3 regions of the Romboutsia sp. 1001713B170207_170306_H8 genome follow, and region 2 is predicted to be linked to each of the others. Evidence: riboswitches for the same ligand, from Rfam matches in the RefSeq annotation. Region 2 holds a riboswitch; each other region holds the start of a gene.
What was found. Region 2 has a riboswitch for lysine ahead of I2A66_RS17570 (amino acid kinase family protein). Riboswitches for the same ligand answer to the same signal wherever they lie in the genome.
Positions count from the first base shown of each region.

Region 1: another riboswitch for lysine. It lies ahead of nhaC (Na+/H+ antiporter NhaC); the one in region 2 lies ahead of I2A66_RS17570 (amino acid kinase family protein).
Region 3: another riboswitch for lysine. It lies ahead of I2A66_RS03660 (Na+/H+ antiporter NhaC family protein); the one in region 2 lies ahead of I2A66_RS17570 (amino acid kinase family protein).

Region 1 is NZ_JADNAX010000001.1:581,377-585,469, reverse strand. Features, by position in the region: gene I2A66_RS02815 (ribonuclease H family protein) at 1-592, opposite strand, end outside; lysine riboswitch at 733-905, shown strand; gene nhaC (Na+/H+ antiporter NhaC) at 1,016-2,455, shown strand; gene I2A66_RS02805 (AbgT family transporter) at 2,832-4,093, opposite strand, start outside.
Region 2 is NZ_JADNAX010000001.1:917,118-921,210, forward strand. Features, by position in the region: gene I2A66_RS04385 (hypothetical protein) at 1-1,593, shown strand, start outside; gene I2A66_RS04390 (hypothetical protein) at 1,802-2,407, shown strand; lysine riboswitch at 2,559-2,729, shown strand; gene I2A66_RS17570 (amino acid kinase family protein) at 2,803-2,982, shown strand; gene I2A66_RS17575 (aspartate kinase) at 2,963-3,664, shown strand; gene I2A66_RS17580 (ACT domain-containing protein) at 3,673-3,999, shown strand; gene lysA (diaminopimelate decarboxylase) at 4,016-4,093, shown strand, end outside.
Region 3 is NZ_JADNAX010000001.1:761,288-765,380, reverse strand. Features, by position in the region: gene I2A66_RS03665 (Na+/H+ antiporter NhaC family protein) at 1-162, opposite strand, end outside; gene I2A66_RS03660 (Na+/H+ antiporter NhaC family protein) at 347-2,068, opposite strand; lysine riboswitch at 2,211-2,386, opposite strand; gene I2A66_RS03655 (lipoate--protein ligase) at 2,664-3,668, shown strand; gene aspD (aspartate 4-decarboxylase) at 3,937-4,093, shown strand, end outside.

The DNA of each region.
Region 1 (4,093 bases), 340 kb from region 2:
TATAGTTACTATTAGTATAGTTATCATAAAGTAAAGATAAGCTATGAGCTTTAACTTTTACAAATTTAATATTTAGTTTATTTTTTATTCCATCATAGAATCTTTTATATTCTATTGTTCCCTCTTTATTAGTTTTCCAAACTCCAGTACACCATTTTTCAATACCTTCGTAGTCAAAGTATAAAATTAGATTCTCTATATTATTTTCTAGGCAATAATTCATAGCTAGTTTTGATGCTTCTATTTCACCTGCGACATTTCTCATAGTTACTAAAGACTCATCATTACCCTTTATGCTGTATGTTTTTTGAACTTGTCCATTTTTTAGTATAACAACACCTGAGCCATATTCTCTTATACAATGTTCATAACTACCATCTACATATGCCTCTACGGTGTTATCTTCATTCGAAAAAATAATTTCTTTCTTTCCATATATATACTCTTCTGCTTCATCTTTAGATAAAAAGCTTTTGTATTCTGCTCCTGAAAACCCATTTACTTGAGACTTACATTCATCCCAAGTATTATATATTCCTATGCACTTACCTTTTCTGACTGCATAAAATTTTTTTTTACTCAATATTATCACTCCTATAAGCTTACAATTATTTTTATACCGCTTGTAATCAATAATTATTGTAACTTAAACTTTATTTTTTTTAAAGTTATATTTTGTCACTTCCATATGTTATTACTTTATGGTATAATTTTTTATGAATAACGAATATAACTAATGATAGAGGTCGCGATATTAATAAGTAGTTCTGTGGAGGTAAGCACGTTGAAGCAAAACAAAAGGTAATATTGCCGAAATATACAAGTGAAGCTTTAAGCTTGTATGTTGGGGTTATACATAATATGTATAACACTGTCACAATAATTTGTGGAGTACTATCTTTAGATTAAGTCATATACTAAAAAATGATTAAGTCTAGAGTAGAAACTTCTACTCTATTTTTTTAGCTAAAATTTAGATATCAGGTTATATTCATAAAAATCAAGGAGGTCTATCATGACATCATCAAGAGAAAAAAAACAAGCAACCTTATTTGATGCAGTTTTATGTATCGGTTTCTTAGTTGCGACCTTAGTAACATGCTTAGTCATTCTAAAAGATTATGAAATTTCAGCTCATATTCCATTAATATTAGGTGGAGTTTTTGCTGGCTGCATATCTATATTTAAGCTTGGGTTTACTTGGAAAGAATTAGAAGAAGGAATTTTAGAAACTATTAATACTACAATGCAATCTATTTTAATACTTTTAGTTGTAGGTATATTAATAGGTACTTGGATTATAAGTGGTATAGTTCCATCAATGATTTATTGGGGACTTAATTTATTATCTCCAAGTATATTTTTAGTAGCTACTACTGTAATATGTGCTATCGTATCAATTTCTACAGGTTCATCTTGGACAACAGTAGGAACTATTGGTATAGCATTGCTTGGTATAGGAAGTGCATTAGGCATGCCAAGTAGCTTAGTAGCTGGTGCAATTATTTCAGGAGCATATTTCGGTGATAAAATGTCTCCACTTTCAGATACAACGAACTTAGCTCCTGCAATGGCTGGAACTAATTTATTTGATCATATAAAACATATGTTATATACTACAATTCCTGCTCTTTTAATAGCGCTTATAATCTACGCTATATTAGGAATGAAGTATGCAGGAAGCCAAATAGATACAGCTCAAATAACAGAAATACAAAATGCTTTACTATCTAGCTTTAATACTTTATCTCCATGGTTATTCTTAGTGCCAGTTGGAGTTATAGCTATGGTTATCCTTAAAGTACCAGCAATACCCGCACTAATGATCGGAGCACTAGCTGGAGGATTTGTAGCGGTATTTTTCCAAGGAAGTTCAGCTGCAGATGTTATTGTAGCTGCTAAAGTAGGATATACTTCAAATAGTGGTATGGTATTTGTAGATGAATTACTTTCTCGTGGAGGACTGGAAAGTATGCTAGATACAGTTGCACTTATGATGTGTGCATTAGTAACTGGAGGTATACTTGAAAAGTCAGGAATACTACAAGCACTTGCTAATTCAATATTAAAAGTAGCAAAAGGAACATTCGGATTAATTGCTGCTACAATTTTCACTGCTATTGGAACTAATTTAGCTGTAGCTGATCAATACCTAGCAATAGTAATTCCAGGAAGTATGTATAAAGATGCATTTAAAAACCAAGGATTAGCTGCTAAAAATCTATCTCGTGCTTTAGAAGATAGTGCTACAATCACATCACCATTAATTCCATGGAATACATGTGGAGCTTATATGTCTGCCACAATGGGGGTTGGGTGTTTTGCATTTTTACCATTTGCATTCTTCAATTTACTTTGCCCTATAATATCACTATTTTATGGTTTAACAGGAATAAGTATAGAAAAAATATCAACTGAAGATAATACTGAGTCTGTAAAAGAGGCTATAGTATAAATATAATAAAAGGGTTGTCTATTTAGACAACCCTTTTTCTAATCCCCTTTTTAGGTATATTTTAGAATGGATTAATAATACATCAAATACACAAAGTTTAAGTAAAGATAGTATTTCTGTAAATTCTCTTGTAGATAATAATTTAGGTAATGTAATAAAATTGATACTAAAGACTTAGGTAATTACTCAAAATCTTCAGTCATAGTTTATACAAAGGATAACAAAATACATTCAATTTCCATAAAATGAAAAGATTTTGTATATGAAATTTTTCAAAAACCTCTACAAAATAGTAAGAATATCTAAATATTGTTCTAGACATAAAAAAGAAATCCCATAACATTTAAATGTATTGAGATTTCTTTTTTTATTTATATTATAAGCTGTAAACTAGTCCTGCTCCTGGTCCTAGTGGTAATCCTAATGTCATCCATAATACTAACATTATTATCCATCCAACTAAGAATATTAAACTGTATGGTACCATTGTTGATATTAAAGTTCCTATACCAGCTTTTTTATCATGCTTTTGAGCAAATATAACTATCATTGCAAAGTAACTCATAAGTGGTGATATTATATTAGTAGTAGAATCACCTATTCTGTAAGCAACTTGAGTTAACTCTGGAGATATACCAAGTTTCATGAACATTGGTAAGAATACTGGAGCCATTATAGCCCATTTAGCTGAAGCTGATCCCATGAATAAGTTTATAAATCCTGCAAATAATACGAATACTATTATTAGAACTATAGAGTTCATATTCATTGAACCTAGTAATTCAGCACCTTTTAATGCTAATATTGTACCTAAGTTAGTGTATGAGAAGTAGCTAACAAATTGAGCCATAACAAATGCTAATGCTATATATGATCCCATCGAAGCCATTGACTTACCAAGTTCAGCACCAACATCTTTCTCATTTTTAAATTTACCTGATAATTTTCCGTAAACAACTGCTGCCACGAAGAATATTATTGCTATTAATACAACTAATCCATTCATTAATGGTGAATGATCTATTATTGAATTTGCAAATGTATCTGCTTCTAAGTTTCTTAATACTGAGTTTGGCATTAATACTATTGCAACTAATGCTGCTAACATTAATAATACTACTGTATTAGTAATTTTTAATGCTCTTTGTTCTTCTTTAGATAAGTTTTGTAAGTTTTTATCTTCTTCTGATAATTGAGATTTACCACTGAAAGATCCTAATCTAGGTTCAACTATTTTATCAGTTATAAACCAACCTAATCCTGTTATTAAGAATGTAGATGCCATCATAAAATACATATTTGATGCTGCTTGTACTGTATAGTTTGGATCTAACATTTGAGCTGCACCAGTAGATATACCTGCTAACATTGGATCTATTGTTCCTATTATTAAGTTAGCACTAAATCCTCCAGAAACACCAGCAAACCCTGCTGCAAGTCCTGCAAGTGGATGTCTACCAAATGACATAAATATTAATGCTGCAAGTGGAACTAATACAACGTATCCTGCATCACTTGCTATATTTGACATAACTCCTAAAAATACAACCATTGGTGTAACTAATTTTGCTGGAGTTACAGAAACTGTCTTTTTAAGTAAAGCAGATATGTATCCACTTCCTTCTGCTGTACCTATAC
Region 2 (4,093 bases):
TTTACCTCTGGTTTTTCAATGTTAATAGTATTCTTTATTATTGCTGGGGTATTAGATATGATGTTCGACAAAGGAGAGAGAACATCAAAAGCTGCAAAATACAATTTCTTTATAGCAATAGCTATGATAATATTTGTATCAGTAGTGCCATTTATTACTTCTTCCCCAATAATTCATGCAAAAGCATATAGAAATCTTATAGGAAACGTTGAAGAAAGTGATTTTGATAAAGATGTAAGTCCTGTAAGTGTAAATGATATTCGTATAGTAGATGAAGAAATGGCTATGAAGCTTGGAGATAAAAAGTTAGGAGAAATACCAGCTGTAGGGAGTGTATCGAAGCTTGGAGATTTCCATATACAAAATGTAAATGGTGAACTATACTGGGTTGCACCGCTTGTACATAGAGATATTGTTAAATGGATAACTAATTTAGACGGAACAAATGGATATGTAATGGTGTCTGCAAGTAATCCTCAAGATGTTAGGCTTGTACAAGAAATTGATGGTAAGCCAATAAAGATAGTGTATCAGCCTCAAGCGTATTTCCTTCAAGATTTACATAGACATATGTATATAAATGGAATTGTAAATTCTGGAATGACAGAGTTTTCATTAGAAATAAATGATGAAGGTAGACCATATTGGGTAACAAGCTTATATGAACATAAGATAGGTTTTAGTGGATCAGATGCTACAGGAGTGGCGGTAGTTGATGCTCAAACCGGTGAAGTTAAAAAATATTCTATAGAAGATGCACCAGAATGGATAGATAGAATTCAGCCAGAGCAATTTGTAGTAAATCAAATTAATGACTGGGGATTATACATAAAAGGTTTCTTAAATTCCGTAATCTCTGAAGAAGGAGTTTTGGTTGCTACTGAGGGAACGTCTTTAGTATATGGAGATGATGATAAATCATATTGGTATACAGGAATAACTTCTGCTGGTGCAGATGAGTCTACTATTGGATTTATTTTAGTAGATACTCGTACAAAAGAAGCTAAGTTATATAAGCAACCGGGAGCAACGGAAACTGCAGCAATGAGTTCTGCAGAAGGAAAGGTACAAGAGAAAAACTATGAAGCTACATTCCCTGTAATGTATAATATATTAGGAACACCTACATATGTTTCTGCACTTAAAGATAAAGCAGGTCTTGTTAAGATGGTGGCATTTGTATCAGTTGAAGATTTTGCAATTTTAGGACTTGGAGAAACAAAAGATGAAGCTTTAATAAATTATAGAGAAGCATTATCTAGCGAAGGTAACAATATAAGTATTGAAAATGATACAAGCAAAGCTAGTATAGAAGGTAAGGTTACTAGAATTAGTCCAGATGTAAAAAGTGGAAACACTAATTATTATTTAACATTAGATACAAATGAAAATATAATATTTACAGCAACATCAAAAGTATCTACAGAATTACCTTTAACAGCAGTTTCAGATCAAGTTAAGATTGATTATCAAGAAGGAAAGTCTGGAGTAGTTGAGATAATTTCATTTGATAACTTAAACATAGGTTCAAGTAAAGAAGAAGAGAAAGTAAAAAGTGACTCATCAACTAAAACTATAGAAGAAAATCAATAAAAATATATAAATAGTTATTAAGTTTTTAATTAAAAATAAAAAGAACATATCTTAGTATTTTATATACTAAGATATGTTCTTTTTTGTTATTCATAAAATGTGAATTATTATTTTTAGAAAAATATAGAAAAACAATCAATTTTTATAGGGACAATTAATATAATATTATTACAACTTGGTAAATTAATGACTCGAGGAGATATGCATTATGATGGGGTTAGAAAAAGATATACTGCTTTTAATTAGTAGGGTTAGATGTATGACAGAAACTCAGGTTGGTAAAGTTTTTTCAAGTAAAAAAAGACGTGGAAGAAAACCATTTAAGAAAACTTTAAGAAAAATGTGTAATGAATATACACTTAAAAAATATCCTTGCAATATAAACTATAGTGGATATAGAGATAATTCGTATGTATATTATTTAAATGGGAGTAAACAGTATAAGGGCAAGGAATTAGCTAAAACAGTAATAGGTTCTGAATTAGCAATTAGATTTAATTTAGGTGGATATGAGGTAAAAAGATTTTATAGAAATGTTAGAATAGATAACAAAAAATTTGATATATTTATAGAATATACAGACCACTATAATGAACTAAATCAACTTTTAGTAGATATAGATTTAGATCAAAAAATTGACAAGTCTAAATACTATAACCTAGAGAATAAAATTAAAAACTCGACGATTCCTTTTTTTGAAGTACCAAGAGTTTTAATAATAACATCAGAAATGAGAAATTTAGGAGACTTTGATTTTGATTCTGATGTTTGTGTTGTTGATTTAAGCTTAAATAAACTATTTAAGTATATATAGGCCTATTTTTTATATATAGGTCTATTTAATCATCAACATAAAAAGATATAGATTAATAAAATTTTACATAAATAAAAAATTAAAATAGTTGTAAAATTAAGAATAGTGTGATAAAAATTAATTATAAAATAAAACTTAATATATGAAATTTACCTAGGGTAGAGGTGCTGTAATTAATAGTAGTTTATAGAAGCTGGCAAGTGTTGATTATAAATGAAAGGAAGTGCAGCCGAAGAAAAATTATTGGCAAATAATTTTTCTGGTACTATACATAATATGTATAATACTGTCACTTAGTAATAAGTGGTGAGCTACAAGGTTACTTTGTGTATAAAAAAAACACCCAAAGTATACCTTTGGGTGTTTTTTATTTTACAACTTTCTAGGAGGGGGATATGAGTAGTATTATAGTTCAAAAGTATGGTGGGAGCTCTGTAGAAACTACAGAGAAAATTAAAAGAATAGCAGAAAATATAATTGATAGAAAAAAAACTAATGAAAAAATAGTTGTAGTAGTTTCAGCCATGGGAGATACTACTGATAATTATATAAAACTTGCAAAAAAATATAAGTAAAAATCCTAATAAAAGAGAATTAGATGCACTTATGTCAACAGGTGAAATTATATCAGCGTCATTACTTGCTATGTGCCTATCATCATTAGGATGCCAATCAATAAGTTATAATGCGTATCAACTTAATATACATACTAGTGGAGATCATGGAAAATCTCAAATAGATGATATAAATGTATCTAAGATAGAAGAAAGTTTAGATCATGGAAAGGTAGTAATAGTGACAGGATTTCAGGGATTAAATGATGAGGGTGATATTACAACTTTAGGAAGAGGAGGTTCTGATACATCAGCGGTAGCTTTAGCAGTTAAACTAAATGCTAAATGTGAAATTTATACAGATGTAGATGGAATTTACTTTACCGACCCTAGAAAGTATAGTAAGGCTAAAAAACTTAAAGAAATAGAATACGAAGAAATGCTAGAATTAGCTAGTTTAGGTGCACAAGTAATGCACTCAAGAAGTATAGAACTAGCACAAAAATATAATACAGAAATATATGTAGGTCTTTCATGTGGAGAGCGAAATGGAACATATATAAAGGGAGAAAATAAAATGAGATTAGAGGAAAAAGTCATAACAGGACTTGCAACTAGCGATGATGATGTTGCTATAACTATAAAAGATTTTAATTTAGATAAGGTTTTTAGTTTATTTGAAGATATTGCAAGTAAAAAATAAGTATAGATATGATCAGTCAAACAGCACCAATAAATGAAATTATAAATGTATCTTTTACTATACCTAAAGAAGATCTAGATGAATGTAAAGAGATAGCTAAAAAATATTCAGATAGCAAAAATATTGTTATTGATGATCATATAACAAAGTTTTCATTAGTAGGGTCTGGAATGAAAAACACAGCAGGTGTTATATCAAAAGTATTTAAAATATTCAAGGAAAATAATATTAATGTTAAGCTTATAACTACATCAGAAATAAGAATAACTTGTGCTATAAACTCTTTTGATAAAGATGTTGCAATAAATGAAGTGGCAAGAGAATTTAATGTATAAAATTTAGGAGGCTATTATGAAACTACATGGAAATATGTCTATTAGAAATAACACGCTATATATTGGAGGCGTTAGTTGTACAGAATTAGTTAAT
Region 3 (4,093 bases), 160 kb from region 2:
AAATGCTAATATTATGGCCACTATCGGAGGAATAAGAGTTAATACCTTGTATTTTTGAGCATTGAAATAACCTACGTCTACCTCTGCGGCTAAACAAATACTTGGCATCATAAGTAAAACAAAAAAAGCTATGATAACAATCCACTTATTCCTATTTTTCATAAAACACCTCCTTGTACATATTAAAAGTACAATATTGTTAATGTATTAATATTACTCCATTATATTCAAAAAACTAAGGAAAGAACCTGTCCTTTATCAATTTATTTTTGCACATAAAAAATTCCACAATTATGTAGCTATTATTTAATACTACACAATTGTGGAATTTTTATTTTATATCATATTATACACATTCTTCAACTATATCAACTTTTCTTCCGAATATTTGTACACCTATAAATACCGCTACTATTGCAAGTGGTAGTACTATGTATACTGGTATACCAAGTCCAGCTGGTATATATCCAAATACTACTGTTATTAATGCCGTAAATAAGGCGTAAGGCATCTGTGTTCTTACATGATCTATATGATTACATCCTGCTCCCATTGACGATAGTATTGTAGTATCTGATATAGGTGAACAATGATCTCCAAATATAGCACCTGTTAATACCGCACTTGTACTAACTACTATAAATGACATATCTGGATTTATAGAATTAGCTAGTGGAACTGCTAATGGCATAAGTATTCCCATTGTTCCATATGCTGTACCCGTTGAAAATGATATTATAGCTCCTAATACAAATATTAAACTAGGTAATAAGAATGGTGGGAATGAACCTGATAGTAATTTAATTAAATATTTAGCTGTTCCTAATTCCTTTATTACTGAACTTAATGACCAAGCACATATTAATATAACACCTGTTATAACTAATGTTTTCATACCATCTACCCAAACTTCTATAGCTTCTGAAACTGTAAATATTTTTTGAGATACCGCCATTACTATAGCTACTACACTTGCAAGTAATGCAGACTGGAATAACGCAACCGATGCATCTGATGCACTAAATGCTTCTCTAATTGATACAAATGATAATGGTGAATCACTAAGCAATTGTATTAAACTAGCATCTTCTCCACTCATTATAGAACTATATCCACTATAGTAAAATGCTATTAATGCGGCTACTATCAATGTTCCTATTGGTATTATTGCATTCCATATACTTAATTTAACACCTTCTTTTGGTTCTAAATCTGAATGATCGTTTACAGAATCTATTGCAATCTCAGAATCTAAACTTTTGCCTTGTCTAGCTCTTATCTCTGCCTTTCTCATAGGACCAAAATCTTTTAATAATAAAGTTGTTATCACTATAAACGCTAGTATTAGTATATTGTAAAATCTATATGGTATTGTATTTAAAAACACACCAAAAGCGTCTGCTTTTATACCTATTCCATTAAATGCATCTCCTATTAATCCAACTTCAAGACCTATCCAAGTTGATACTATAGCCAATCCTGCTATTGGTGCTGCTGTTGCATCTATTATAAATGCTAATCTTTCTCTTGAGATTTTCATTTTATCTGCTACTGGTCTCATCATAGGTCCTATGATAAGTGAATTTGCATAATCATCAAAGAATACTAAAAGCCCTGCAAACCAAGTTATCAATTGTGTACTTTTTGCAGTTTTGGCTCTTCTTGAAAGGCCCTCAGCTATTGCTTTAGCTCCTCCCATTTTGGCAACTAAATTAATCACTCCCCCTATTGCTAAAACTTGAAGTATTATACCTGCATTCCACGGATCTGCTAAAGACCCAACTGCTCTGTTTACAACATCTAAAAAAGCATTAACTAATGCAAAGTGTACACTTGAACCACTTATATTTAAAATAAAACTTCCTGACAAAATTCCAATAAATAATGATACAACAACATTTTTAGTTATAAATGCTAAAACTATTGCAACTAATGGAGGTATTAGTGTCCATATCCCAAATTTATTTGTATTTATCTGCCCTATATCAGTTTCTGCAAATCCTAAAGTTGATGACATCATAATTATAGTTAATACCATAATAACTATTTTTAAACTTTTTCTTTTCATAATATTTTCCCCCTTAAAATTATTAAGTGAATATATGAGGGTTTGTAATACATTTTTCTATACAACTATAAAAAGCCTTGAGTTTACACTCAAGGCTAAAAATTCTATTAACATGCAATAATACATAGAAATATAATAATTCCTTAAATGTAGCTCACCACAAAATAATTTTGTGACAGTGGTATATATCTTATATATACCCCCAGCTATATAACCTTAAAGCATCAGTTATATGCTTCGGCAATATTTCCTTTTGTAATAAATCACAGTGCTTAACTCATTATTACTACTGATAAATATTGCGCCTCTACCCTTTTTCTATTCACTTGTTTTATATCTTAAATTATATGGTAATTTTCATAATAACGCAATACTTTTCTGAAAATTTTTTATTTTATTTTTATTGATACAATTATTTTACAAGTATTTCTATTTAATTAAGAAGGATTATGTATTTTTATGTATAATTATTATTTTTATACATAAATTTTGTATAAATTCATTTAAATAAAATAAAGGAATGTAATTTTTTTTTATAGAATATAAATTGTCATGAGTTTAATGTATATAATAAATATTTTTAGGAGGAATATATATGTTACTTATATATAACGATAATACAAATCCCTATTTCAACTTAGCTATGGAAGAATACCTATTAAAAAATACTAATGAAGATTTATTTATTTTATGGCGAAACAAACCTTCTATAATCGTTGGAAAAAATCAAAATACATTATCTGAGATAAATATAGATTATGTTAAGGATAACTCAATCCCTGTTGTAAGAAGACTTTCTGGAGGTGGGGCTGTTTTTCACGATTTAGGCAACATAAACTTTACCTTTATCTCCTGCAATAAAAACTCTTTTAGTGACTTTAAAAAGTTTACACAACCAATAATAGATTTACTAAAAACATTAGGATTAAATGCAGAGTTTTCTGGAAGAAATGATTTATTAATTGATGGTAAGAAATTCTCTGGTAATGCTCAGTATAACTACAAAAATAAAGTAATGCATCATGGTACACTTTTATTCTCATCACAAATTTCAGACTTATCTGATGCTTTAAAAGTAAAAAGTATTAAGTTTGAAGGAAAAGGAATAAAGTCAGTTAAATCTCGTGTAACCAATATAAGTAGTCACTTAAATGAAGATATAGATATTCTTGAATTTAAAAATTTGCTTATGAATTATATATATTCTATTAGTTCTAACAATACGTTCTATAACTTAACTAAAGATGATATTGAAAAAATAGAAAATTTAGTAGAAGAAAAATACAGTACTTGGGAATGGAATTTTGGTAATTCGCCTAAATATTCTCTTTTAAATGAGTTAAAATATCCTGGTGGTAATATAGAATTTAACTTAGAAGTTGAAAAAGGATTTATAACAAGGATAAAGTTTTTTGGTGATTTTTTCGGAAAGGATGATATATCAACTTTAGAAGTTCTTTTATGTGGTGTTCGACATGAAGAGCAAAGCTTAAGAGATATTTTTTCTCATATAAATATCGATAACTATTTTTTAGGTGCAGATTCAGATATATTAATTGCTGGTATATTAGGTGCTAAACAAGAAGTTAAAGCTTATTAAATTTAATAAATTTTTATTTAGACTGATATATTATCAGTCTAAATTTATACTTTTTATTCTTTATATTCACTTAATCACATTTATCAATAACTATATTTTTATAATGCATATTCTATTTAAACTTAATTTTTTAAACATAATTATCAATAAATCAATACTTTTTTAATAGTTTTACGAAAAATACTTTTTTCATTTACTTTTTCCTAAAAATATATATAATTATATAGTAACGCAAACAGTTAATATGTACTTTTAGGAGGAATTAATTTTGAAGTATTCTTATAAAGAATTAAAAATGATCTATGATAAAATAAGCCCTTTTGAGTTTAAAGATAAATTAATGGATTTAGCTAAAAATAATGCTATTAAAAATAATGTAAATGTACTAGATGCTGGTCGTGGTAATCCTAACTGGACTGCCGCTA